Desulfosediminicola ganghwensis: one gene and its partner. The protein of the gene in region 1 interacts with the protein of each later gene in a pairwise test. Links are inferred from orthologs where the notes say so. Each region holds a gene or a part of one and is shown in the gene's direction. Other genes may lie near its edges. The genes, in order: selB and serC.

Evidence for each region.
Region 2: the proteins of selB (region 1) and serC interact in binary tests that used the Escherichia coli proteins (3 or more experiments, as listed by UniProt). The link is inferred for Desulfosediminicola ganghwensis from one-to-one orthologs.

Annotation. Positions count from the first base shown.
Region 1 is NZ_CP050699.1:3,717,643-3,734,770, reverse strand. The notes cover bases 14,043-16,962. They hold selB (selenocysteine-specific translation elongation factor), read left to right. Parts: upstream 14,043-14,496; coding sequence 14,497-16,428; downstream 16,429-16,962. Other genes in these bases: tilS (tRNA lysidine(34) synthetase TilS), read right to left, coding at 16,429-16,962; FCL45_RS15850 (MBL fold metallo-hydrolase), read left to right, coding at 14,043-14,459. Outside these bases: FCL45_RS15915 (exo-beta-N-acetylmuramidase NamZ family protein), read left to right, coding at 1-228; lpxD (UDP-3-O-(3-hydroxymyristoyl)glucosamine N-acyltransferase), read left to right, coding at 316-1,371; 3-hydroxyacyl-ACP dehydratase FabZ, read left to right, coding at 1,394-1,846; lpxA (acyl-ACP--UDP-N-acetylglucosamine O-acyltransferase), read left to right, coding at 2,047-2,841; FCL45_RS15895 (LpxI family protein), read left to right, coding at 2,850-3,692; FCL45_RS15890 (nucleotidyltransferase family protein), read left to right, coding at 3,752-4,639; FCL45_RS15885 (aminoglycoside phosphotransferase family protein), read left to right, coding at 4,694-5,761; ribosome biogenesis GTPase Der, read left to right, coding at 6,013-7,356; FCL45_RS15875 (patatin-like phospholipase family protein), read left to right, coding at 7,410-8,732; FCL45_RS15870 (pyridoxal phosphate-dependent aminotransferase), read right to left, coding at 8,825-10,012; FCL45_RS25325 (DnaJ domain-containing protein), read right to left, coding at 10,124-10,951; signal recognition particle-docking protein FtsY, read right to left, coding at 10,970-12,388; FCL45_RS15855 (Mrp/NBP35 family ATP-binding protein), read left to right, coding at 12,807-13,745; more of FCL45_RS15850, read left to right, coding at 13,830-14,042; more of tilS, read right to left, coding at 16,963-17,128. UniProt on the Escherichia coli protein: Translation factor necessary for the incorporation of selenocysteine into proteins. It probably replaces EF-Tu for the insertion of selenocysteine directed by the UGA codon. SelB binds GTP and GDP.
Region 2 is NZ_CP050699.1:3,501,074-3,511,366, forward strand. The notes cover bases 3,887-6,786. They hold serC (3-phosphoserine/phosphohydroxythreonine transaminase), read left to right. Parts: upstream 3,887-4,745; coding sequence 4,746-5,828; downstream 5,829-6,786. Other genes in these bases: trmL (tRNA (uridine(34)/cytosine(34)/5-carboxymethylaminomethyluridine(34)-2'-O)-methyltransferase TrmL), read left to right, coding at 4,220-4,693; FCL45_RS14925 (radical SAM protein), read left to right, coding at 6,021-6,786. Also shown: single-stranded-DNA-specific exonuclease RecJ, read right to left, coding at 679-2,355; tRNA (adenosine(37)-N6)-dimethylallyltransferase MiaA, read right to left, coding at 2,389-3,360; FCL45_RS14910 (helix-hairpin-helix domain-containing protein), read right to left, coding at 3,357-3,656; more of FCL45_RS14925, read left to right, coding at 6,787-6,887; dual-specificity RNA methyltransferase RlmN, read left to right, coding at 6,884-7,948; FCL45_RS14935 (SagB/ThcOx family dehydrogenase), read left to right, coding at 7,961-8,701; FCL45_RS14940 (pyridoxamine 5'-phosphate oxidase family protein), read left to right, coding at 8,803-9,228; FCL45_RS14945 (NADH-quinone oxidoreductase subunit B family protein), read right to left, coding at 9,399-10,148; FCL45_RS14950 (hydrogenase large subunit), read right to left, coding at 10,189-10,293. UniProt on the Escherichia coli protein: Catalyzes the reversible conversion of 3-phosphohydroxypyruvate to phosphoserine and of 3-hydroxy-2-oxo-4-phosphonooxybutanoate to phosphohydroxythreonine. Is involved in both pyridoxine and serine biosynthesis.

The DNA of each region.
Region 1 (17,128 bases):
AGTCTGGCCCTGTTACAGGCCTCGTTTGGGCTTTATCCTGAAAGTTTCTCTTACAAAGAACCACCGTATGAGTATGAGTTTACACGATTGCCAATGGATTTGATTATCGGCAGTCAGGCTGTGAGAAAAGCACTGGAAACGGATAAAGCTTTGCTGGAGATCGAAGCAGAGTGGCGACAGGAACTGACTCAGTACGATGAGATGCGCCAGAAATACTTTCTGTACTAGACTGAGCTTCGTATCTACATAAAAAATCTTGGCGACGAGATTATCCATACTTCAAATGAAGAATACCCAGGCAACCTGAAGGTGAATATGATTAAGAAAAATATACCGTTGGCACAAGTGGCAGAGCTGGTTGGTGGAGAGTTGGTTGGTGATGGTGAGGTTACTATATCCAATCTGGCCTCTCTGGAAGCGGCAGAGCAGGGCGATCTGACCTTTCTGGTCAAGGCCACGGAACTTGACCGGCTTGAGGGCAGTAAGGCGACGGCTTCAATAGTGCCGTTGGATGTGGAGCAAAGCCTTGAGATTCCAACCATACGGGTTAAAGACCCGTATCTGGCCTCCGCCATAATCCATAATCATATTCTGGCTGAACCATTTGTGGCCAAAGGCATCCATCCGAGTGCTTTTGTGGATGATGAGTGCGAAGTACCTGAAGATGTGAGTATCGGGCCAATGGTTGTACTAGGCAAGAGGGTCATGCTTGGCAGACGGGTGACTATTGAGGCCGGCACTGTGATCGGTGATGACGTTGCGATTGGCGATGATACTGTATTGAAGGCGAATGTTACCATCGCCAACGGGTGTATCCTCGGTAACCGGGTGATTATTCATTCCGGTACTGTGATCGGCGCTGATGGCTATGGCTATGCAACGGACGCTATGGGCAATCATGTGAAACGTCCCCAGGTCGGTATCGTCCGTATTGATGATGATGTCGAGATAGGTGCTAATGCCTGTATAGACAGGGCAGCTTTTGGCGAAACATGGATTCAGTCGGGAGTGAAGATTGATAACCTGGTGCAGGTTGGCCATAATGTGGTTATTGGTCCAAATTCTCTGATAATTTCGCAAGTGGGACTAGCCGGTTCATGTTCTCTAGGGAGGAATGTGGTACTGGCGGGTCAGGCGGCTGTAAATGGGCACATTCATCTGGATGACCAGGTAATGGTTGCGGCTGGCGGTGGAGTACATCACTCACTGCCTAAAGGCGCCAAAGTAGGTGGCTGGCCGGCATTGCCCATTAAATCCTGGGCAAAATCGATAATGGTTTATAATAAACTTCCTGAACTGAACAGCGATGTGCGGAAGCTGAAAAAAGCAGTTGCCGCTCTACAGGAAGACATATCAAAAAATGAGAAATGAAATTAGATAAAGGAGAGAGAGTATGAGCGAGATCCCCGCTCCGGAAAATATAGATATTGTAGGCATTATGGATCTGGTACCTCACAGGTATCCGTTTCTTCTAGTGGACAGGGTTCTGGATATGAAAGTTGGTGAGGAAGTCACAGCGCTGAAAAACGTGACCATCAACGAACAGTTCTTCCAGGGACATTTCCCAGGTAAGCCTGTTATGCCGGGTGTACTCATCCTTGAAGGTCTTGCCCAGGTTGGCTGTATTATGACTTTTTATGCCGATCAGGATGCCATAGGCAACAAGCTGATCTTTTTTGCCGGAATAGACAAAGCACGTTTCAGAAAGCCGGTAGTTCCAGGAGATCAGTTGATATATAAAGTAAAACTTCTGAAAAAGAAAAGAAACATCATGGTTATGGAAGCCAAGGCGTATGTAGATGACGCTTTGGTTGCCGAAGCCGAAATGATGGCGTCCTACTCTTAGTCTCCAGGTAGCACTGAAAAGAGATTGATGGCCATTTACCCTATTGCCGAAAAGTCATGATCTGCGTGGGTAGATGGCCATCGGTACGATCAGTGTTATATTAAGAAATTGTAGACCTTCGGACTTTGATGTGATTTATTGGCAGCAGAAAATTTCATGTTTGTTGTTGAAAAAACAAAACATTTTAAACTTGGTACATTATGAATATCCATCCAACAGCAGTTGTTGACCCCAAAGCTGAACTCGATAGTTCTGTAGTTGTGGGCCCTTATGCCGTAATTGAAGCCGGAGTCTGCATAGATGAAGGAACCACGGTAGAGCCCCACGCCGTTATCTCGGGCCCCACAACTATAGGGAAGAGGAACCTTATAAGCTCTTTCGCCAAGGTGGGAGGTGCTCCGCAGGATCTCAGCTACAAAGGGGAACCTACCGAACTGATTGTCGGAGACGATAACCAGATTCGTGAGTATGCTTCTATTCATAGAGGAACACCGCAAGGCCCGGGAAAAACCATTATCGGTAACTCCAACCTGCTCATGGCATATACGCATATCGCCCATGACTGTAAACTTGGCAACAATATCATTCTTGCCAACGTGGCCACCCTGGCAGGCCATGTTGAAGTGGGAGATCGCGCCTCTATCGGTGGCCTTGTTGCGATACACCAGTTCTGCCGTATCGGTTCATTCAGTTATATTGGTGGAGTATCTGGAATCAGCCTGGATGTCGCACCTTTTGTGATTATTGCCGGCACCAGAAACAGAACCAGAATCTCCGGCTTGAATAAAATAGGTCTCAAGAGAAACGGTTTCAGCAAAGAAACAATCAGCAAACTGGATACAGCCTTCAGAATCATCTTCAGATCACCGGATCTGTTACTAAAAGATGCGCTGGAACAGGCAAAAATGGAAATTACCGATTGCGATGAAGTTGCCCAGCTTATCGAATTTTTCGAGAGTTCTAAGCGTGGTGTTGTACGACGTACTGAAAATTGATGGGTAATATGGCAATCGATCCAAATACTATTGGTATAATCGCCGGTGGAGGTCAGTTTCCTCTGCTTTTTATCGAGGCGGCCCGGAAGGCAGGTCGCCGGGTGATGGTTATTGCCCATAAAAATGAGACGGACCAGCGGGTAGCGGATGCAGCGGATGATGTCTGTTGGATAAAACTTGGACAGCTGGGCAAGTTGATTTCCTGGTTCAAGTCCCATGGTGTCGCTGAAACGGTATTTCTTGGAACAATCACCAAGACCCAGATATTTCGGGATATCATGCCGGACCTGAAGGCTCTTACCCTCTGGAACAAGATTGATTCCAAGCAGGATGATGCCATCTTGCGCGCGATAGCTGCTGTTCTTGAAAAGGATGGTATCAAGGTCCGTGAATCGACCATGTATCTTGAACATTTGCTGTTTCCTCACGGAGTACTGACCAGAAAAAAGCCCTCCAAACAGCAGCGCCGGGACATCGAATTTGGCTGGCAGCATGCCAGGGCGATTGGCAGGCTTGATATCGGTCAATGTGTAGTGGTTCGCGATCTCACAGTGGTTGCTGTTGAGGCTATCGAAGGCACCGACGCGGCAATTAAACGTGGTGGTGCGTTGGCAAAAGAAAAAGCTGTCGTTGTCAAAGTCAAAAAGCCGGATCAGGATTTTCGTTTTGATTTGCCGGCGACCGGTATTCAGACCATTGAGTCATTACATAGTGTTAAGGGGTCTGTGTTGGCTGTAGAAGCTGGCCAGGCACTGTTGTTTGATCGTGAGGCAATGGTTCGCGCTGCGAACGATGCAGGCATCATAGTTGTTGGAGTGACGGAACAGCCTGACGGCACGCTGCTGTTCTAGATGTGTTGTTCAACTTATTGGGCTGATTTTACGCTGAATTGGAGGTCCCCGTGCAGGCAATGATCCTCGCAGCCGGTTTTGGCACCCGGCTACTACCCCATACCAGGGTAAAGCCCAAACCACTCTTCCCAATTCTGAACCAACCGTTGCTGTTACTCACAATCAGGCGATTGCAGCGGTTTGGTTTTTCCCGAATTATTGTTAATTGCCATCATCTGCGAAATCAGATTGAGTCTGCGTTGGCCGGTTTTGAAGGGGTTGTGGTTCAATCGGAAGAGACCATTCTCGGAACTGGCGGTGGCTTGCGCTACGCACTGAAACATATGGCTGATGAGCCCCTTCTGGTTACCAATGGTGATATCTATCACACTATCGACTATCGTCAGGTGATGAAGGAACACGCTGGCAATGATTGTGCAGTGACCATGGCCATGCATAATTGCAGCAGGTTCAATAAGGTTACTGTCGCAGGTGGTCGTGTTAAAAGCTTTGCAGCCGATGCAGCGGGTAGAAAACTGGCGTTTACCGGTCTGCAGGTGTTGGATCCGTCTATTCTCGAATCGCTGCCTGATGGTGCGAACAGTTGCATAATCGGTCATTATCGGAAACTGCTTGAAGAACGGGTTCAGCTTGGCGTATTCCGAGCCGATGACTGTTTCTGGACTGATATGGGAACCCCTGACGATTATCTGGAACTGCATGAAGGATTACTGACCGGCAAGATTCCCCGATGGCAGGACTTTGAATATCAGGATGACAATGCTTTTCTGGTGAGTGACAAGCTGACTGTCGTTGGAGAAAATAAGCTTGCGGACTGGTGTGCACTTGGTGCATCGAAGATTCAGGATGTGAAGCTGTCTCGTACAGTTGTCTGGGACGGGGTGGAGTTACCCATTGGACACATCGCCGACAATGAGCTTATATCGATTAGTCCGGATGGCTTATAAGTTGGCAGCAACATGTAAGATGAGTGAAAGGGATGACCAGAGGCAGGTTCGATATTGAAATATTCTGATAAAATGCACGAAGCTATCGAAAACCTGCTTTTAGAAAAGCAGGGAACCAGTAAGGCTGAAGTCCGTGTCAAGGCGATGAGCAGTGACGGCTCGATCCGCAGGTTCTGGAGGGTCGAGTCTGGTGCAGGACATCGATATGTCGCTGTTGCACCGGCAAAAGATGCTGGTGAGAAAGAATGTGCCGAGGCGGTTTCGAGCTGGAAGATTGGTTCTCATCTGCAGCAGGTTGGGGTTTCCGTACCGGAAATCTGTGGCTTTGATCCCCGGCATTACCTGCTGGTTTATGAAGATTTGGGGGATGTGCATCTCCAAAGCCTGATAATACGGCTGGATCTTAACAACGATCAGGATGCGGTTGCTGCCCGTGAGTACTACCGGAAAACCATAGATCAGCTTCTTACCCTGCAGTGTGATGGCGTTCGCGGCTTTTGCCAGGATTGGTGTTGGGATACGCCAAGATATGACCGTGAGCTTATGCTCGAGCGGGAGTCAGGTTATTTTCTTCGTGCGTTCTGGCAGGGCTTATTGAAACAGGAAGTGCCCGATGGTCTTATTGATGAATTTGGGATGCTTGCAGAACACGTCTCAGGAATTCCGATAGACTATTTGTTGCACCGGGATTTCCAGTCAAGAAATGTGATGATAACCAACGGTGATGCGCGCATAATCGATTACCAGGGAGGTAGGTTCGGGCCGTTAGGTTATGATCTTGCATCATTGTTGATCGATCCCTATGTTGACCTGCCGAATTGGTTCCAGAGAGAATTGTTTGACTATTACCATCTCCAGCTCAGTGGAATGAGTGGAATTAGCAAAGATGAATTTTATCGGCAATATTTGTTACTTGCTATACAGCGCAACCTTCAGATTATAGGTGCATTTGCATTCTTAAGTAATGTGCGTGGCAAGCTGTTTTTTAAGGATTATATTGAGCCTGCAGTACGATCTCTGACAATACTGGTTGCTGAGCAGATGGCTGTTTCTGATACACCAGTGTGTACAGTTCTTGCCGGGGTGCTCAAGAAGGCACGTGATATTCTCTCTGAACAGTGATTATTCCTTATTGATGTTTTAGTGTCGCCTGTTTATGGCTGGATTCTTAGAAATTATTTCAATACCACGACTGATTTCACGGGTAATTAAAAAACAAAAGCCTTAACTGGTTGTATGGCAGAAAAGAAAATGGCAAGAGTTGTGGCCTGTCGTTGATTCTGGCCTGTTTTGCCTGATTTTGCGGGAAAAGGATGCAAAGTTTCTTACTATCGGTTACAACCACCCTTTGCTTCAACAAAGGAATATAAATTATGGCAAATCCAACATGTCCAATCATAGCCCTGATAGGTCGCCCGAATGTGGGTAAATCGACCATGTTCAACAGGGTTACCAAATCTCGCAATGCAATCGTCGATCCCACACCGGGTGTTACCCGTGACCGCCACTATGAACGGGTAGTCTGGGGAGATCGAACATTTATTCTCGTCGATACCGGTGGTATCGATGACAACCCCGAAGACTTGCTGGTAAACCATATCCGCGAGCAAGCGCTGGCTGCCATTGAGGAAGCTGATATCATAATCTTTCTCATGGATGGTAAACAAGGCCTTACCCCTGCGGATTACGAAGTTGTTGAACTGCTGCGTAGAATCGACAAGCCGATCTACCACGTAGTCAATAAGATCGATACTCCCAAGCAGGAAATGGAGATTCTCTCTCAATTCTATGAGTTGGGTATAGAGATGATCTGGCCGTTATCTGCAGAGCATGCCTATGGTTTTAACGACCTGATGGATGGTCTGGTTAAGACCATCGACGAAGGTGATAGTGGGCCGGAACTACCGGATGATACTATCAAGGTCGCGTTTTTTGGTCGCCCCAACGTAGGCAAATCATCGATGATCAATCGGATTGTCGGTGAGGAGCGAATGGTGGTTTCAGAGATTTCCGGCACCACCCGTGATTCTGTCGATACCATACTTACCCACGGTAAATTCAGCTATTTGCTGATCGACACCGCAGGAATCCGCCGGAAAGGCAAGACCAAGGATAAGCTTGAGAAATTCAGTATTCTCAAATCGCTGGCTTCACTGGAAAAATGTGACGTAGCGGTTATCCTGATTGATGCCGATGAAGGAATCACCGAGCAGGATACCAAGGTTATCGGTTATGCGCTCGATCATGGCCGGGGTCTCATTATTCTCGTTAATAAATGGGATCTGATCAAGGATGACAAGAAGCGTCAGGATCACCTCTTGGCAGAGATCGGCAGACAATTACCTTTCGTGGGATTTGCCCCGCTTTTGAAGGTATCCGCCATGACCGGCTTTGGCGTGAAGCGTCTCTTTCCGGTGATTGGTGCTGTGTACCGTCAATACAAGGCAAAATTCCCAACCGCTGCCCTGAACAAGTTATTGCAGGAAGCCACGGAAGCACATACGCCGCCTATTTACAAAAATAAGCGCCTCAAATTCTTCTACACCTCACAGGTTGGCACCAGACCGCCAAAATTTGTCGTTATGAGCAATAGCGCCAAAGGTGTGCATTTCTCGTACCAGCGATATCTTTCCAACAAGTTTCGTGACGGACTTGGCCTGGACAAGGTTCCCATTCAGCTGATTTTTAAAGAAAAATCAGGTGGTAAGAAAAAATAATCACTTTTGTGATATCGAACCTTGCCATCAATGGACTCAACAGGTATCAGCTCATGCACTATTGGCTGCTGGTTGTTCTATTGTTTCTCTCCGGATGCGCAACTCAAGGTAAAATAAGTAATATTGCCGGGTTGCCGACATACGGGGAGAAAGAGTCGTATGGTTTTGGACGGATAGGGAATAATTCGACGCAGGATGATTTCGCTGTCATTCTGGCTTTTTCAGGAGGTGGCAGCCGTGCTGCAGCAATGTCCTATGGTGTCCTGGAGGCATTACGTGACACTGACCTGATGATAGAGGGCAGGGCAGGCCGCTTACTGGATGAGGTGGATGTGATAACATCTGTTTCAGGCGGCAGCTTTACCGCGGCCTACTTCGGTCTCCATGGGGATCGGGTTTTTTCCGATTACGAGAAACGATTTTTACGCAGAGATGTTGCTTCCGAACTCCTATCAAGGATTTTAAGTCCAAGGAGCTGGTTCTCCGAGCATGGTCGTACTGAGACAGCGATTAGTTATTACGAAAAGGTGCTTTTTGATGGAGCGACCTTTGCGGATTTAAATCGTGCTGACGGCCCCTTTATCATCATAAATGCCTCGGACCTCGGCGCTGGCATTCGTTTTGCGTTCACCCAAAACTATTTTTCGCTGCTTTGCTCTGATATCAGTTCCTATCCGGTTGCCAGAGCCGTAACTGCTTCAAGTGCGGTTCCTGTACTTTTTAATCCGGTAGTTCTGAAAAATTATCAGGATTGTCCGCCACCATCACCCTTCATCCAGGCAGTTGCTGATCACACAGGGCAGAGTCATCAGACCAGGCATTTACTTGACGGCCTGTCAAGCTATGCTGATAAAAAGCAACGTCCCTACATACATTTGGTGGATGGTGGAATAACTGATAACCTTGGTCTGCTGGCGCTGTATGAAACCGTCGATGCTGCCGGAGGAATCCGCGAGTTGTTCGGCGAAATAAGAGGGGCTCCAGTTGCCTCAAAACTTCTTGTTATATCGGTCAATGCCTCTACCAGACCCCAGTACGAATTAGAACAGAGCAAAAGTCCTCCTGGAGTTGAGCAATTTATGGGTGCTGTTACAGATATTCAGTTACACCGCTATAATGCAGCAACTATGGATTTGTTGAACACTGCGCTGCAGGATTGGGCGCAAGAGCTTTCGGACGAGACTCGGGAGGTGGAACACTACTTTGTCGAGCTGGATTTTAATCAGGTTACGGATGAGGAGCAGCGCTTTTTTCTCAATCAGATACCGACTACCTTTTCTTTAACGGGTAAACAGGTTGATGGAGCAATTGAGGCCGGCAGAGAGTTGTTGCTGGCGAATAGGGAGTATCTGCGGTTTTTAGACGATATTCAGTGAAAACTGCAAGGATTATGTCTGTTACCCAAAACACCCCAATGGCATCAGCCATTGGGGTGTTCTCTTTTTTTTCAGGTAACTCTATTTACGAATTACAGAGATTGAGCTTTAGCCATGGCTCGCTTGAATGCTTCGGCTGAATTGGCAATCACCTCATCCGGAACGCAGAATGCGAGACGCATAAAGCCTGGTTTACCGAAACCTCTTCCAGGAACTGCCAGAATCTTCTCCTCCTGCAGGATCGCACAAAATTTTGCGTCGTCCTCAATCGGAGTCTTGGGGAATATATAGAAGGCGCCTTTTGGCGGGAGGTACTCGAAGCCGGCATCATCGAGTATCTTGCAGAACAAGTCGCGTCTTCTTGAGTAGATGGAGTTATCGACTGACGCCTCCTGGAGTTCAGCTACAACCCGTTGCATCAGGGCCGGGGCGTTGACGAAGCCGAGGATTCTATTCGCAAGGTTCAGGGCACCTACCAGCAATGCTTTTTCTTCTGCCTCAGGGTGGACAGCGAGGTAGCCGATTCGTTCACCCGGCAGTGACAGGTCTTTAGAGTAGCTGGAAACGATTATGCTGTTGCGGTAGGCGGCAAAAATGGAAGGTACGCTGAAACCATCGAAAATGATTTTGCGATATGGCTCATCAGAAAGCATATAAATGGTGGTGCCGAATTTTTTGCCGGCTTGATCCAGCAGCAGACCCAGTTCTTTAAGTGCTTCCTGTGAATAAACCTGGCCGGTGGGATTATTTGGCGAGTTGATGATAATCGCTTTGGTCTTTTCGGTAATAGCTTCTTCGATCGCCTTCAGGTCGAGGTTGAATTCCTCATCGGTTTCTACGATTTTGGTAACCCCACCATGGTTGTCGACATAGAAATGGTATTCGACAAAAAATGGTGCCAGGATGATCACCTCTTCGCCGGGGTTCAGCAGAGCCTTTATAACCACGTTCAAGCCACCAGCGGCACCACAGGTCATAAGCATATCGGCAGGGTCAATGGTGACCTGCTGCTCTTTACTCATCTTGGCAGCGATAGCTTCCCGTACAAAGGGATAGCCGTTGTTGGGCATATAAGAGTGAACGCCGGGGCTGGTGTCCGCTGCTCTTCGCTGAATAACGTCGTAAAACTCTGCGGGTGGTGGAGCATCAGGATTTCCCAAACTGAAATCGAAAACGTTTTCAGCACCGAATTCAGCTTTGAGTCGTGCGCCTTCTTCAAACATCTTTCTGATCCACGAGGATTTTTCGGCAAATCCCTTCATTTTCAAAGAAATGGACATTTCGTATTCTCCTTACAGTGAAATTCTAAAAAAACCGGTAGCACCTGTAAGGGAAGTACCGGGATTTTCAAATCGTTTTATCTCGGGGTGCTACGTTTGCCTGTGACTACTTTACTGCTTTTTAAAGAAATCATAGGCGGCATTGATCTCTTTCATTTTCTCTTCCGCAACATTTCTGAATTCATCACCAAGGTGGCGAACCTTATCAGGGTGATATTTCATACTGAGTTTTCTGTAGGCTTTTTTGATTTCATCCTCAGATGCCTCAGGTTCAAGACCCAGAACGGCATAGTATTGGGCAGCTCTGTCTATGGTTCTGGCAGTTTGCTGGTGGCTTCGATACTTATATTTAGCCTCTATGGTACGCTGGTCATATACTGAAATATCAAGAAATGCTGCAATGTCCCGGGCGATTTTGAGTTCACTCTCAGGTACAGTGGATTTGGTGTAGAGCACTTGATAGACAAGCTCCAGCAGTATAAGCCGGGGCTCATAGGCGAAGTTGCTCTTAAATTCCTGCAACAGTGTCTGCAGAGAGACTTCAGAGGCTGTCGCCTGTTTAATTAGCTCTTTCAGCCAGAGCATCTTCGTCTGGTTATAGCGCAGATTATGCTGGAAGAATCTTTGAATGGTCTGAACTTCATCGCGAGTAATCTGGCCGTCTATGCGGGCGATGTGTACCAGAATGTGAACAAGCAGCCAGACGAAGCGGTTATGGCTCTCGGTCTGGGATTGCTCGTAGGTGGCAACCTTTCTTTTTACCCAGAATGAAAAGCCCCAGAAAAGAGCGAGAAAAATTAAGACACCAGCTATGCCTGAGAAAAACAGGGCGCCCATAAAGTTGATGAGTGCAGGAGCCCCCCCTGTGACGAAGACTATGAGCAGTATAATGAGCAGGCAGCCACCGCATCCAGGTTGCTGCCGACGTTGATATTGCATTGTTGGTTTTCCTTAGCTTTATGAAACTTCCTTGCCGGCGAAGAGGGCCTCGATGAATTCATCAGGATCAAAATCCCTGAGATCCTCAAGTTGTTCGCCAACACCGATAAAACGGATAGGAGTTTTTAGTTCTTTACAGATATTAGCCACAATACCGCCTTTAGCGGTACCGTCCAGTTTAGTCAGTGTTATCCCTGTCAGATCTACTGCGGCGTCGAAAAGCTTTGCCTGGGAGATACCGTTCTGGCCGGTGGTGGCATCAACTACCAGCATAACTTCGTGTGGCGCACCTTTGAGCTGCTTAGCCATGACCCTTTTGATTTTCTTAAGCTCTTCCATCAGGTTAGTCTGGGTATGCAATCTGCCGGCGGTATCAACCAGAACAACGTCATATCCCTTGGCTGTTGCGTGAGCGATACCGTCATATACTACAGATGAAGGATCCGCACCTTCGTGCTGGGCGATAACAGGTACGTTGTTCCGCTCTCCCCATATTTTTAACTGAGAGCTGGCTGCAGCACGGAAGGTATCGGCTGCGACGAGCAGTACTGACTGCTTGGATTGCTTGAATTTGTGAGCGATTTTACCAATGGTGGTGGTTTTGCCTACACCGTTGACCCCAACTACCATAATGACAAAAGGCCCCTTGTCCGGCATAACCAGTGCGGCATCAGATTGATAATCGACGATAAATGACTTTAATTTCTCTTTGATGATATCTTTAAGGGCTGCAGGGTCCGAGAGAGCGTCTCTTTTTACCTTTTTTCTGGCATAATCAAGAATCTCCTGGGTAGTTGAAACACCAAGGTCTGCGGTGATGAGTAGTTCCTCGAGGTCATCGAGAAGATCAGCATCGATCAGCTTCTTGCCAAGAAAGAGGGAATCAAGTTGATAGGTGAAGTTCTCGCGGGTCCTGGTGAGACGATCAGAAAGTTTTGAGAAGAAGCCTTTCTCTTTTGGCTTGGTTGCAGGTTCTCCGAGTACTTCAAGCGGTGATTTGACCTCAGTCTCGGGCTCTGGCAGATCACGCTCAATTTCCTGAGCCTGTTCTGTGCTAACTGGGAGCTCATCAGGTTGGTCCACAATCTCAGCTTCTGCAGGAGTTTCTGAAGCTGCGATTTCGCTGCTTTCAGGCTCTGTAGGCTGTTCAATAGAATCTTTAAGTTCAATAGTCTGGTTGTCTGATGTCTCCAGCTCATCTTGCGATGTGATTTTGCGTTCAACGAGATCTGTATCGGAATCAGCAGAACTATCGATAGGTTCCTCTACCTCTACGTGTTCGGCAGTAGAGACTGATTCTTCAACCTGGGTTATGGTATCTTCGTCCAATTGAGGAGTAGTTTCTCCCATTTCGCGTGGCGCGACCGGGATTTTCTGATCCTCACTTGGTTTTTTAGCTTCTTGTTTAGTGAATTTCTTTTTAAACCAGCTTAGCATAGCTATTCCTGCCAGATTTTTGAAATAAAGGAAAAATTTCAAGGTTATTTAGGTTAAAGTCAATCTCTCATAATACGGACTCAGCCAGAATTGCGCAACAAAAAGCGCAGAAAAGGTCCCGGGCTTGATTGAGAAATGTTAGGAGTGTCGAAAAATAGATCCCGGATCAGGAGGATTTCATTTGCATTTCCGGACAACAGCATTACTGTAGAGTGGGCCGTGCAAACCGGCCCTGTAGAACATGGGCTATGGCCCTGAAACACATATCATTTATTTCTCCAGACCTGTTTGAACATTGAGCTATTCCGGTTGTTTTGCAAGAGGGGCTACAACGTGATTTCCATGTAGAACCCACCAGAACAGCATAGAGTATTTTTAAGCATGTTCACGTTGGCCTGGAATACCTGGAGGTCGTATAATGTCAGATTCATGTGGAAGTAGTTCCTGTTCCAGCAGCACCGCAGGTTGTGGCAGTAGTAAAGAATCACAGCAGGCGGCAATGGCCCAGCAGGAGAATGCCATCACCACATCACTTGGTAAGATCAAGAATAAGATACTGGTTATGAGTGGTAAGGGCGGGGTGGGTAAATCCACCGTTTCGGTCAACCTTGCCCTGGCTTTAGCGAACCGAGGTCACAAGGTTGGCTTGATGGATGTGGATCTGCACGGTCCGGATGTGGTGCGGATGCTCGATCTCAAAGGAAACCTTCAACCTCCGAAATCAAAGAACGATCTGGTGCCACCGCTCAATTATAACGACAACCTCAAGGTGGTTTCATTAGAGTACATGATGAAGGACAGAGATGAGGCAATCATCTGGCGGGGTCCCATCAAAATCCAGGCGATCAGACAATTTATCTCTGATATGGATTGGGGTGAGCTGGACTATCTTGTTATTGATGCACCTCCAGGAACCGGCGATGAGCCACTTTCAGTTGCCCAGACTATTCCAAATCTGAAAGCTGTGGTTGTAACCACCCCTCAGAAAGTAGCTCTTGCAGATGTTCGTAAATCTATTAATTTCTGTAAAGTGGTAAATCTTGATGTTGCCGGTGTGGTGGAAAATATGTCCGGTTTTGTCTGTCCGCACTGTAATGAGACCGTGGATATTTTCAAATCAGGTGGTGGCGAGGAAATTGCCCGCGAATTTGAGCTGCCATTTCTTGGCAGGGTCCCAATGGATCCCAAAGTGGTTATGGCAGGTGATGATGGTACACCATACCTCTCTTCTGAAGGTGATAGCCCTGCGATTGTCGCATTCGGCAAGGTTGTTGATGCCGTTGAGCTACGTTTACCACCGGTGGCAGCACCTGTCATTTTACCTATGGCTGGTTGCGGTTGCGACTGCGGTTCCTGAGGTCAGTATTGAAACGGGGTTGTTATGAGCAGTGTGGTCATAATACCCCCGAAGCTATAAATTACTATTAAGAGGTTAGTGAGCGTGCTTCAAATACAGCAAATTATTGTTGGTTCGATGGGGGTATGCTGTTATATCGCTGCTTGCCCGGCAACGAAAAAAGCTGCAGTCATAGACCCGGGTGGTGATGTTGATCAGATTCTTGCCGAGCTCAAAGCGACTGGGTTGTCTCTGCAATATATTATTGCTACCCATGGCCACCCCGATCATGTTTGTGGCAACAGAGCCCTGAAAGAAGCAACAGGTGCTGAAATTGTGATGCACAAAGCGGATTCGGAGTTTTTCGGTAAAGCCGAAGTGGCAGGTTATTTCTCTATGTTAGGGCTCGAAGCCTCGCCTCCTGCTGATGTTGAAGTTGAAGACGGAGATATGATTACCATCGGTGATGAGGAGATGCAGGTCATTCACACGCCCGGGCATACACCAGGTGGAATGTGTTTACTGAACGGTGATAATCTTATTACTGGTGACACCTTGTTTGTCGGGGGACTTGGCAGAACAGACTTCCCTGGCGGTTCTCATAAGGAACTTATCGAATCCATTCGCAAGCGGTTACTGGTACTGCCTGAAGACACTGTTGTGTGGCCGGGACATGGCTATGGTGGCAGTCAATCCACTATTGGCCAGGAAAAAAACGGAAACCCATTTCTTTAACCCGTAAAATAACAATAAAAGCCCCTGATACTGCCCCATGCGTGAAATTGTACTTGGAACAGCCGGCCATGTCGATCATGGCAAAACCAGCCTTATTCGTGCCCTGACTGGAATTGAGACAGATCGTCTTAAAGAGGAGAAGAAAAGAGGAATCACAATTGAGCTTGGTTTTGCTCACCTCGATCTGCCATGCGGTCACAGGCTTGGTATTGTTGACGTTCCGGGGCATGAGAAATTTGTGAAAAATATGGTCGCCGGGGCGACCGGTATGGACCTTGTAGCATTCATTATTGCTGCGGATGAAGGCATCATGCCGCAAACCGTTGAGCATTTCGAAATTTGCCGTCTTCTCGGTGTAAAGCAGGGCATGATCATCCTCACCAAGAAGGATATGGTGGATGAAGACTGGCTGGAAATGGTTGAAGAGGAGATCAGGGAGTTCTGCGAGGACTCCTTTTTAGAGGAAGCCCCAATTATACCCGTTTCCTCTATAACCGGGGAAGGCATAGACATTGTACTGAACACCCTGGATGAGTTTGTTCGTCAGCACCAGTTCAAAGAAGTCTTCGGTCCGTTTCGTTTGCCGGTGGATAGAATTTTTGCCATGAAAGGGTTTGGTGCCGTAGTCACCGGTACATCCATCTCCGGCCGGGTGAGTGTAGGTGAAGATCTGCGCATTTATCCGACAGATCAGGTCGCGAAGGTGCGTGGTATCCAGGTGCATTCAGCGGCGGTGGAAACCGTCGAGGCCGGTCACCGGACCGCCATTAATCTGCAGGGTGTCGATACGGCCACGGTGGAGCGCGGTATGGTGATCGCCACGCCAGGCTCCTTGCAGGAAAACTACATGCTCGATTGCAGATTTCTGTATCTTGGATCTAATGAAAAAGCGTTGAAGCATCGTAGCAGGGTTCGCATACACCTTGGGACTGCCGAGATTTTAGGTCGTATTTCGTTGCTTGATCGTGATGAGTTAGAGCCGGGCCAGGAGGTTGGGGTGCAGATTCTGCTGGAAAAACCTATTGCTGTGTGGAGTGGTGATCACTTCGTAGTGAGAAGCTACTCACCTGTGGCAACAATTGGTGGTGGTGAGATAATCGGTAATGTCTCGCCGCGGAAAAGAAAACGTCTCACAGAGTCGGATCGAACCTACAATCAGGAAGTGTTTCAGATCCTGATGGAAGGGAGCCTTGAAGATCGTACCCTGATGTTTTTGAAAGAGAGTGGCGCGCACGGACTTACTTTTGATGATCTGGCAATCCGTTTGGGGCTTTTTGGCAAGCACTTGAAAAAAGCCCTGAATGATCCGATCTCCACTAAAAAAATGGTGGTGGTCGACTCGGCCAGTCAGAGATATGTGGATGTGGAGATTGCGGAGAAAACCAAACTCGAAATCCTGGAGTCACTCAAAAAATATCACGCTTCCCACCCCTTGCAGGTCGGCTTGGTGCGGGAAGAGTTGCGTCTGTCACTAGGTAAATCAATTGACCAGAAGGTGTTTACGTACTGTTTGAATGAACTGCTTCGTAAAAACGAAGTGGTACAGGAAGAGTCTATGCTGCATCTGGCCGGGCACGAAGTAGCACTGAAGGCGGATGAGGAAGAGCTTCAGCAAGAGTTGCTCGCCTGGTATGTGACCAGTGGTCTTTCAACTCCCACGGTGCGCGACACCATGGAGAAATTCTCTGAGTATTCAGAAAAGATGGTCAAGCAGGTACTCGATGTACTGCTGCGGGAAGGGAAGCTGGTTAAAATCAGTGAGACCCTCTATTATGATAAAGGGTTGATTGACAAGTTGGTGGCACAAGTCACCGAAGTTATGAAAAAAGAAGGCGAGATTGATGCCCCTGGCTTTAAAAATCTTACCGGCTTGACCCGTAAGTTCTCCATCCCGATTCTTGAATATCTTGATCGTATCAAGCTCACCATCAGAGTTGGCGACAAGCGTATTCTGCGTAAAAAAGCGTAATCATGGTTTTGTGTGGTAGCTGATTGCCAAAACCTTCTGAGTTGCGGGAGTAAGCTTATATTCATCTGAGAGTTTCGCTCCGACAATGGCAATCAGGTGATCACCGCAGGTCAGCACAGGATAGTTAGCACGTTTTTCTGCCCGGATTTTCATATCGCTGAGAATCCGGGTAACTTTTTTCTTACCGGGACTGCCGAGAGGGCGGAATCTTTCGCCGGGATGCGCTGAGCGTAGAGTTAGCGGAAAGGTCAGCTCATCCGCATTGGCAAACAGGGTAGCGGGTTGGTTGAGATTGCAGTTTTGTCTGTCGAGTATCTCAAGCGATATTTCCAGGCCCAGTTCGGGCAGATGCAGACAAGAGGGGCCGTCAAACGTATGCTCAAAGGTTGCCGGTGTCGACATGCCATTCCCCCTGTAACTCTTTTTTCCTGAAGGGTAGAAAAAACGGATGGCATCATCGACAAGATGTACCCGAAGTCCATGCGACAGGTGAAGCTGTGAGCCGTTAACCCCTTTATCGATAAGGGCCTGAAGTTGGGCAATGGTACGAAAAGTAGGCCTGTTGCCGATCTTCCAGCAACTTAATTCGAGTATTCTCCTGAGGATAGCCGGGTGCTCTGCTCTCGACCGTGACAGGCTCAGATCAAGATGTTGCAGATTGTCAGCCCCGTCCCGATTCAAGACAGCGAGTTGTTGAAAA
Region 2 (10,293 bases), 210 kb from region 1 along the record:
AAATGGATTTACGCATCCCATTGAGAATTGAGAAAACGTAGATGTTTTTTATTCACCTGAGAATTCCTGCTTTATAGAGCCTTCCTGTTCCTTTGGGCGCGTTGAGAATCACAAAATTCTGATCAATATTTTTCAACTCATAAATATTCGCCCTGGAAACAGCTAACTTGACCTTGTTTTCTTGCCGGATAGGATCTGAATGGCAATTGAAGTCAAATCAAGCAATACGCTTCTCCAGAAAATCGTCTGATTTGGATATGTGGCTGTAAAGCCGCAATTATTTACCTTTTAAAGAGAAAAAACAGGCTATTGGCTGAATTCAGACCCTGATCTGTAATCTGATGCTCAGTAAGACCTCTCCTCAAAGAAAGATAAGACGACTTTTTCCAAAAAAAGAAATTTCCTCCAGGGATGGCTAAAATACAAGCATTAGCAACACATGACAATGCTTTCTCTTCGGAATTATTGCAGGAAAAAATACAGTTGGATTGGATTTTGGCGGTCAGGATGCTATGTGTGCCTCGTATGAAGCGGATAATTCGTTATAAAAATAAAATTTCTTTAAATTCGCACTTCTGAAGGCATAATTCTAAAAAGCACCCGGCAATGTCGCATAATGTTAGCGGTCGGGATGTTAATGATGACGCTTATTGACAAAAAGTCAGTGAAAGTGTGTTCTCAGATCTCTATTATTCGGAGTTGCCACTCCACAGAACCTCGAAATCTATTCATCATTGGTGTAAAAGTGATTGATCTCTCAGGTTGCTTCTTCACTTCTGAGATCCGCTCCCCTAAACCGAAACCAATAGCACGATAATTCGAGTATTTACCACGCACAATAAGCTGTAAATGCTGTCCAAGCCCACCTATTGCCTTGCAGGAAATTACCTGCGCTTTTGGATCGGTGAAAGTCGGTTTTTCGTTTTCCGGGCCAAACGGCTCTAATTTCATCAGGTAATCAATGGCATTCCCGGACATTACCTCGTCCAGATTACATTCTATGTTGAGAGTGTTGCCTTGAGCACCCTGTAAAATATTCATTTTTTCAAGCTCAACATGGCGACTCATCTCTTCTCTGAAAGATTCTATGTTGTTTGCAGCAATTGATAAGCCGGCAGCCATAGCATGCCCGCCGTATTTTCCCAGGAGATGTGAACAATTGTGAAGACAACCCAGCAGGTCTATTCCCTCAACAGAACGCCCAGACCCTTTGTATGAAGTCGATTCATTTTCACCCTCTTCTGCAAATACAACGGTTGGCTTCCGGTACACATCCACTATTTTTGACGCGACAATACCGATAACTCCCGGGTGAAAATCACCAGCAACTACTATAGCGGATTTTTCAGCAAGGTTACCCCGCTGTATCAATGTTAAAGCAGTTTCTAGGTTATCTGAACAAATAGACTTTCTTCTTTCATTGTATGATTCCAGCTTTTTTGCCAGATCGCTTCCTGAGGTATGGTTGTCACAGGTCATCAGCTCGACAGCGACATCAGCCGTACCAAGTCTTCCAGCGGCATTGATGCGTGGCCCAATTGAAAATCCTATGTCTTCAGAGGTTAAAAGTGAGCCGTAGAGTCCGGCACTCTCCAAGAGATATCGCAAGCCTGGAATTGAAGAATTGGGTAATGCCTCCATACCTGCCCGTACCAGGATACGATTGGTTTCTGTTATTTCCACGAGATCCGATACAGTTCCAAGAGCTACAAAGCCAAGATAATCTTTGAGATTTGGCTTCTCGTTCTCCCTGAAGTACCCATGTTTTTCTAATTCTGACCTGACGGCTGCGGCAAGGTAGAAGGCAACACCAACTCCGGCCAGCTTTTCGCTGGCAAAATCACAACCGTCCTGATTAGGGTTGAGGATTACACAACCAGGTAAATCCCCTAAAGGGAGCTGGTGATGATCTGTGACTATAACTTTTCCACCAAGTTCGAGAATTTCTGCAACTTCCTTGCTGTTTGAAATTCCGCAGTCGACAGTAATGAGAAGGAAATTATCAATTGAATGCGTACTCTTGAGTTGTTCAAACACCTCAGTGTTCAGGCCATAACCATCTTTTAACCTGTTCGGGATATGCCAATATGGTTCAATGCCTAATTTTCTGAAGAAATTTACTAAAAGTGAAGTCGCTGTGGTGCCGTCAACGTCATAATCACCCCAAATGACGATATCATCGCCCTCCTCTACCCCTTTGACAATGCATTCAACTGCCTGCTGCATGCCCTTCATATTTAAAGGATGCGGAAGAGTTTCGAGTTTAGGGTGAAGGAAGCGAAAAATATCCTGATCATCTGTGATGTTTTTTTTGGCGAAGATTTTTTTAATAAGTTCTGGAAGTTCGTCTTGCATATTGTCTCTGGCTTTAAGGAATTTAGTATCTATTTATTGCTGTTTTTGCAGCCAGTTAGACATATGATCAATTATGATTTTTTTGTTTTCAACTTCAAACCATTCAAGATCGGTAATTTTGTTGAACCAGGTATACTGGCGCTTAGCGTATCGCCTGGTATCACGGGCAAGATATTCCATCATTTCCTCGTAATTCCACAATCCGCTCAAGAAGTTCAACATATGCCGGTAACCTATAGACTTCATGGAGTTGAGATTTTCATGATAACCCATCTTGAGGAGCCCCATAACCTCCTCTTCCAATCCCTGTTCAAGCATGATCTCAGAACGCATATTGATACGCTCATAAAGTTTCTGCCGATCGCAGGTTAAACCAACCTGCAAGATGTTATTCACTATCCCGTTTTGCTCTGACTGTTTCTGGCGACGCAGATGCTCAGACCAGGGAACCCCGGATGCAAGGTAAATCTCAAGCCCTCTGATTATTCTCAAAGTATCGTTGGGATGGATTCTATCGGCGCTAATACGGTCACATAGGGATAATTCCTCGTGTAGTTTCGAGGTGCCTTCGCTTGCCGCTCTCAGCTTAAGCTGTTCCCTGATTTCACGATCTTCGGGAACACCGGCAAAGAGACCGTCAACAAGTGCCTTGAGGTAGAGTCCAGTGCCTCCGGTAAGTAAAGGTGTTTTACCTTTTGCAATGATTGCAGCAATTGCGGCGGCAGCTTCTTTGACAAAACGTGCCGCATCATATTCCTCATCGGGGTAAGCAACATCAATAAGATGATGAGGGATCCCCGCCATCTCTTCCGGCTTGATTTTCGCGGTACCGATATCCATGAATTTGTAAACCTGCATGGAGTCAACACTAATGATTTCGCAGTTACAAACCCTGGCTATTTCCAGGGAGAGATCTGTTTTGCCTATAGCTGTGGGACCAACAAGAGCAAGTACCGGGGTGTTCGTCAGTTCTTGGTAAATAGTGTCTGTGGATTCGGTCATCATTTAAAAGTGATATGGTTTGCGAGCTGTGCTGATCGCTTTTCGCCTATTCCAGGTATTTTTTCAAGTTGTTTTATCGTTGTTACCGGACCATACTGCCTGCGGTGTTGCACTATCCGTTCTGCCATGGCAGGACCGATCCCGGGCAGTGTCGACAGAAGCGAGTAGTCAGCGCTATTGATAGGTACAGGTTCAAAGAAAAACGGTGTCAGATGAGAAGCTCTATCTCTATCATCATCAACGGATTCATCATGTTGCTCATTTACAAGTGTCAACTCACCATTTACCTGACGAAGCATTACCTTCTCCGTTACGACAGTGCTGCACCCCAGTTCAGAGTAAAATTGACCTAAAGCTTGGGTTATCAGGTATATGGCAGCTAATACGAGCAGAATCAGCTGATTAGCATCTAGATTACGAAATTCTCTCATTAGATCTGACGTTAATCTCACAATTAGAAGATTGAACCGCATGGATATCTAATCTATCGCATCAGAAGTCACCAGGAGTCTGTTGGATTAAACCCTTTTTGACTAACTCATCGTTATCGAATGAAAAATAATGCTCGCAATGTCAAAAATATGGCTCTGCTTATTTTTCCTTCGATGCCTCGATTTGAGTGAAAATCGCAATAGTCCGACAGTCTCCTAGAATGTATCTTGAAAAGGGATTATTGCAATATTCATTTGCCGCTGTCAGAATTCGATTAGCCAAAAGGAACGTTTTTTCCTTGTGTTGCCTGAAATCTGGCTGTATAAACCTTGCTTCCAGTCAAAAAATGTTACCGAACATCCCTTGATGGGTACAAGGTGCTTTCGGTAAATGCTAAAACCCATGTAAATCAAATCGGATAAGTAAAGTGATGGATTCAGCAAACACATTTAACATAGTACTCGTTCAACCTGAAATTCCACCAAATACCGGCTCTATAGCCAGGCTGTGCGGAGCAACAAAAACCATTCTTCACCTTATTCATCCACTGGGTTTCTCCACTGATGATAAACATTTAAAGCGTGCAGGGCTCGATTATTGGCAATATGTAGACATTGTTTACTGGGATAGCCTTGATGACTTTTTAGAACAGCAGGATGAAAAAAGGCTCTACTTTTTCACCACAAAAACTGACAAGCCTTTTACAGACGCACAATACAAACCCGGTGATTTCCTTATTTTTGGCAGAGAAACAAAAGGGTTGCCTGAAGAGATAAGAACATTGTATTCTGACCGTTGCTATACGTTACCCATGCAAAGTCCTGATATCAGGAGTCTGAATCTAGCAATGACCGCGGGTATCGTCCTCTACGAAGCACTACGACAGAACAATTACACGATTTAAGTTAACAGTTTTCAGTAAGGAAATTGTGTTGTTATCCAAGGAGAATCCTAAAATGCCAGAGAGAGTCTTTAATTTCAGTCCAGGGCCCGCCACCCTTCCCTACGAAGTTCTGCAGCAGGCAAGCAAAGATATTGTCAATTTCAAGGATTCAGGTATCGGACTCATCGAAATCAGCCATCGCTCAAAAGAGTTCATGGCAGTTATCGAAGATGCCGAATCGCTTTTGCGCGAGCTTATGGCGATTCCCGATAACTACAAAGTACTCTTTCTTCAGGGCGGAGCTTCAAGCCAATTTTTTATGGTGCCGATGAATCTTATGGTTGGGAAAAAGGCAACTTATCTCAATACCGGCACCTGGTCAAAAAAGGCCATTAAAGAGGCAAAGCTTTTCGGTGATGTCGATGTGGCATTTTCCAGTGAAGAGGATAGTTTCAATCGCGTGCCAAAGCAGCAGGAATACAGTGTCGCAGATGATTCAGAATTTCTCTATTTTGTCTCGAACAACACCATCTACGGCACCCAGTTTCATGAGATGCCGGAAACTGAAAAGATGCTTGTTTGTGATATGTCTTCCGACATTCTTGCCCGAAAGATAGATGTTTCCAAATTCGGTCTTATATTTGCGGGTGCCCAGAAAAATCTTGGGCCGGCTGGTGTTACCTTGGTGATTATCAGGGAAGATCTTCTTGGTAAAGCACCTGAGAGTACGCCTACCATGCTGAACTATAAGACCCATGCGGATAAAGGGTCTATGTTCAATACCCCCCCTACTTTTCCCATTTACATAGTGGCTGAAGTATTGAAATGGCTGAAGGCTAAGGGTGGTGTCACGGAGATGGAGAAAATCAATCGGGAAAAGGCAGCTCTCATCTATACTGCTATTGATGCCACTGACTATTATCGTGGTCATTCAGATGCTGATTCACGATCAATCATGAATATTTCTTTCAACCTTCCCACGGCTGAACTTGAAGCAAAATTTATCGCCGAAGCAGCCGAAATCGGACTTAACGGACTCAAGGGCCACCGCTCCATAGGTGGATGTCGTGCTTCCATATATAATGCATTCCCAAGGGAAGGCGTTGTCAAACTGGTTGAGTTTATGAAAGAGTTTGAGGCAAAAAATCCCGCATAACAGATGTGCTTAACATGGGGTGTTGCTGTAATGTTTTCGGGCTGGGATACAACACGTTATCCCGGCCCTTTTAGGTCTATAGATTTCTAAAGACTACAACTGAATCACACCAAAAGCAGTGATAAATTCGCCGCTGCGCTGAACTAAGCTGGTTGATTTTCATTTCTTCAAATATCTTATTTAAAGAGGACTATGCATTACGTAGGACAAATCATCCGTCCACCGAGCGAAGCTCATTCGATCATCCTTCAGGTGACTGTGGGCTGCTCACATAACAAGTGCACTTTTTGCGGTGCTTACAAAGATAAGCGCTTTGAAATCAAAGAAGATCCGATTGTGCAAAGTGATTTAGATTTTGCGGCGCAATATTGCCGGAATCAGAACAAGGTCTTTCTTGCAGATGGTGACGCACTTGTTATCCCCTTTAAGAGATTAAAAAAAATATTTTCAGATATTCGGATAAAACTCCCATGGGTAAACCGTATATCTCTTTATGCCAGCGCCAGGTCAATACGAAGCAAAAGTGTCGAACAGCTCGTTGAACTGAAAAAGCTAGGACTTGATCGGGTCTATCTTGGTCTGGAGAGCGGTAATGACAAGGTGCTCGCTTTAGTAAAAAAAGGCGAAACGGCTGAGTCCATGATTGCAGCGTCCGAAAAAATCAGAGAGGCCGGGCTGTTTCTTTCCGCAATGGTTATTTTAGGTTTAGCCGGGCGTGAATTGTCCAGCAAGCATGCGATAGAGACTGCAAAAGTCTTGAATAAGATGCAACCCAAAAGAATTGCTGCTCTGACTCTTATGCTGCTCGACAATACAGAGCTTGCCAGACTCTATCGCGATGGCCGGTTTGAGCTACTCGAGCCATTTGAAATGTTAAAAGAATTGAGATTGTTGATAGACAATCTCGATACGGCCAGTCAGTTTTTTGCCAATCATGCCTCCAATTATCTGCCGATCATGGGACGGGTGCCCAGAGACAGGGAGAAAATGTTGGAAATGATTGATGATGGATTACAGGATACACACCAGCTTGTACCTGAAGGTTTTAGAAGGTTATGACAGAAAAAAAGACAGATTTACGTAATTTTGACCAGGAACAGCTGATTCAGTTTGTGGAGAGCCTGGGACAACCGGCATTTCGAGGTAAACAGATCATGGCATGGCTCTATCGGCCAGGGATAAATGATTTTGCCGAAATGACCGATCTTGCCAAATCTTTTCGAAAAGTATTGGCAGAACACGCATACTTATCGAGTTTTACGAATCCGATTATTGAGAAATCATCGGACGGTTGTGTGAAGTTCGGTTTTATTCTCGATGACGGACACATTATAGAATCGGTGCTCATTCCAGAGCCAGATCGAAATACGCTCTGCATTTCGTCCCAGGTTGGTTGTGCTATGCACTGCTCTTTCTGCCTTACCGGAACAATGGGTTTCAAACGTAATCTCACCGCAAGTGAGATCGTAAACCAGGTCTGTGCAGTACGGGATTATCTGTTGGCACAGCCGGAGGAAGATCTCATCGGCCCCGACAGGGTGACAAACCTGGTATATATGGGCATGGGAGAGCCACTCAATAATCTGAAGAATGTTATCACTTCGCTCTCTATTCTTACGGAACCGAAAGGCCTCGACCTGACTGCTCGCAAGATCACAGTTTCCACCTGCGGAATTGTGCCGAAAATGAGAGAGCTTGGCTTAAACTCAAAGGCCAATCTGGCAATTTCCCTCCACGCGGTGGACGATAACACCCGTGATGCACTTATGCCTGTCAACGAACGATATTCACTCGACGAGTTGTTGCAGGCCTGTAGGGATTTCCCCATGCCGAAGCGTAGACGAATCATGTTCGAGTATATTCTGCTTGCAGGTATTAACGATTCTGATAAGGATGCCAGAATACTGGCTAAAAAACTTCGAGGTATCCCCTGCAAAATCAATCTGTTGCCGTACAATGAATGTGCTGAACTTCCCTATAAGAGTCCACCTCGTGACAGGATGCTGGCATTTCAGAAAATCTTGCTGGACGCTCACTATTCAGTCTTTATAAGAAATAGCAGAGGATCAGATATTTCAGCAGCCTGCGGGCAGTTGGCTGGCAAAGATCAAGCAAGCTAAGGAGGGGCCGATATGGCGTCTGGAGATATGGTTTCGATGCAATTTATGCAAAAAAGCAGTATCTCAAGAAACGGATTGAAAGCTGAGAGATCGCCGATGCTCAAAGCCGCCCCACCCTTTAAAACCTATCCCGATGCTCAACGCTTTAATCTGCCGGAAAAAAGCAGCGGCTTCACACCTCAAGAACCCGATCTGAACAAATTGCTTAAAAAGAGGAGATCTGGTCGGGTTTATTCAAAAGCACCAATAGCTTTTGATTCTCTCGCCCACATTGTCTGGGCAGGACAAGGAGTAACAGCTGCAGCCGGAGACAGGCTTTTTCGTACGGCACCATCAGCCGGAGCTCTCTACCCCATCGAAACCTATCTCTCTGTTCAGAATGTCGACACTCTCTCTCCCGGCCTGTATCATCTCGATGTAACCAACTTGGCCCTCGAATACCTTCAGGAGGGGCATCTGGGGAGCCAGATCACCAGGGCGTGCCTCGATCAAACATTTCTCTCCCAGGCTGCTGTTATATTTATCTGGACAGCAGTTTTTATGAGAACTTTACCCAGATATGGCGATCGCGGTCTCCGGTTCATTTTCATGGAATCAGCTCATATCTGTCAGAATATTCTGCTTGCAGCTGAAGCGAATGATGCCTGGGGGTGTCCGGTTGCAGCTTTTTTTGATGCCGAGATGAATGATATTCTAAAAATTGACGGGGTACATGAGGCAACTATCTACGTGGCTGCTATCGGAAAGCGATAACAATTGGATTGGTTGCAAAAAAACTGCCGATAAGCGAAATTGATTATGACGGATACTGTCACCTACAAGAACCTCTGAGCACTGCCGAAAGGACGTATGATATGCCTGATCTAAAACAACGTATATTGGAAATCATTGCTGAGCCGCATCTTGCCAGTTTTGCGACACTGACATTAGAAATGAAACCCTGGGTAAGATATGTAATTGCTGTTGGTGATGATGATTTGACGATTCGTTTTGCCTCGTATGTTGACTCGAGAAAGATTGAACAGATACGGGCAAACCCGGAAGTGCATATGACTTCCGGGGTATCTGGTTTGGCCGATATGAACCCTTACCTGCAGATTCAGGCGACAGCAACTTTTTCAACAGACCATCACGACAGGCACGGATTCTGGAACGAAAAACTTCGCTCTATCTTTGCCGGACCTGATGACCCGTTGTACTGCGTGGTGATCATATCACCTTACAGAATCGAATATTGCCGACAAGGCCCCTATGAGCCTGATGTGTGGATAAAAATATAAACTCTGCCAGAGGGTGTTTTTCGTTTCTGTTGAATGGCCAATTAGAATGAGCCCGAGCATACCAGAAAATAATATCAAGACAGCAGTGTTTCACGTATCTGAGTGACCAACTCTGACACATCCCTTCAGTCTCTGTATAGATTGAAGGGATGTGTCGTTGCTAAAAGAAGTTACTTAAAATAGTTCAGCAAAGCATGCAAAGTTGTCAACGGATGTGGCGGACAACCGGGGATGTAGAGATCGACAGGAACCAGGCTGTTTAAGTCACCGATGACCTCTTCACTGCCGCGAAACGGGCCGCCTGAAATCGAGCAGCAGCCGCTTGCAATAACGACCTTGGGCGACGGCACCGCCTCATAAGTATCTATAAGTGCCTGCCGCATATTGCGCGAAATTGGCCCGGTGACATGAATACCATCTGCGTGTCGCGGAGATGCGACAATATCAATACCAAATCGAGAGAGGTCAAAAAACGGTGTATTAAGTACATTGGTATCAGCTTCGCAGGAATTGCAACCCGCTGCCGAGACCTGGCGAAGCTGAAGAGAACGTCCAAAGAGTTTTTTGAAGTGCTGTTTTGAGTGATCAGCCAAAGCTGGCAGTGCCCCACCGGTAACAAGATCTTCCCGGTTCGCTGCCCCTAGTTCAAAATTTTCGCTGAAGCTGACAAATGCACCCCCTTCCCCTTCCACCGATTCGCATTGACCGCAAAAGGTACAACGCCCCAGATCAATAGTTTTTTCCGTAGCGTCAATTGCTTCCTGCGGGCATATACAAACACACTCAGCTATAACATCTGCACTGCAATCTGTGTTGATTACCGGCATCCCTCGATAGCGATGATACAGAGCAATAGGCTCTTTGGGGTACTTTGAGGTTTTGTTCCCCTGCTCAAGTTTGTTCTTTAGTATTTTCAGCATAGTTCAAACCTTATATATCACTCATTGCGGTTTAACCGTTTTACAGATCAAAGCCGCAGTAAGAAAGATTGTAGCTCTTGTTGCAGAGCGGGAAGTCAGAAATTTCCTGATTGCGAAGAGACATTGCCAGGCCGGTCCAGTTATG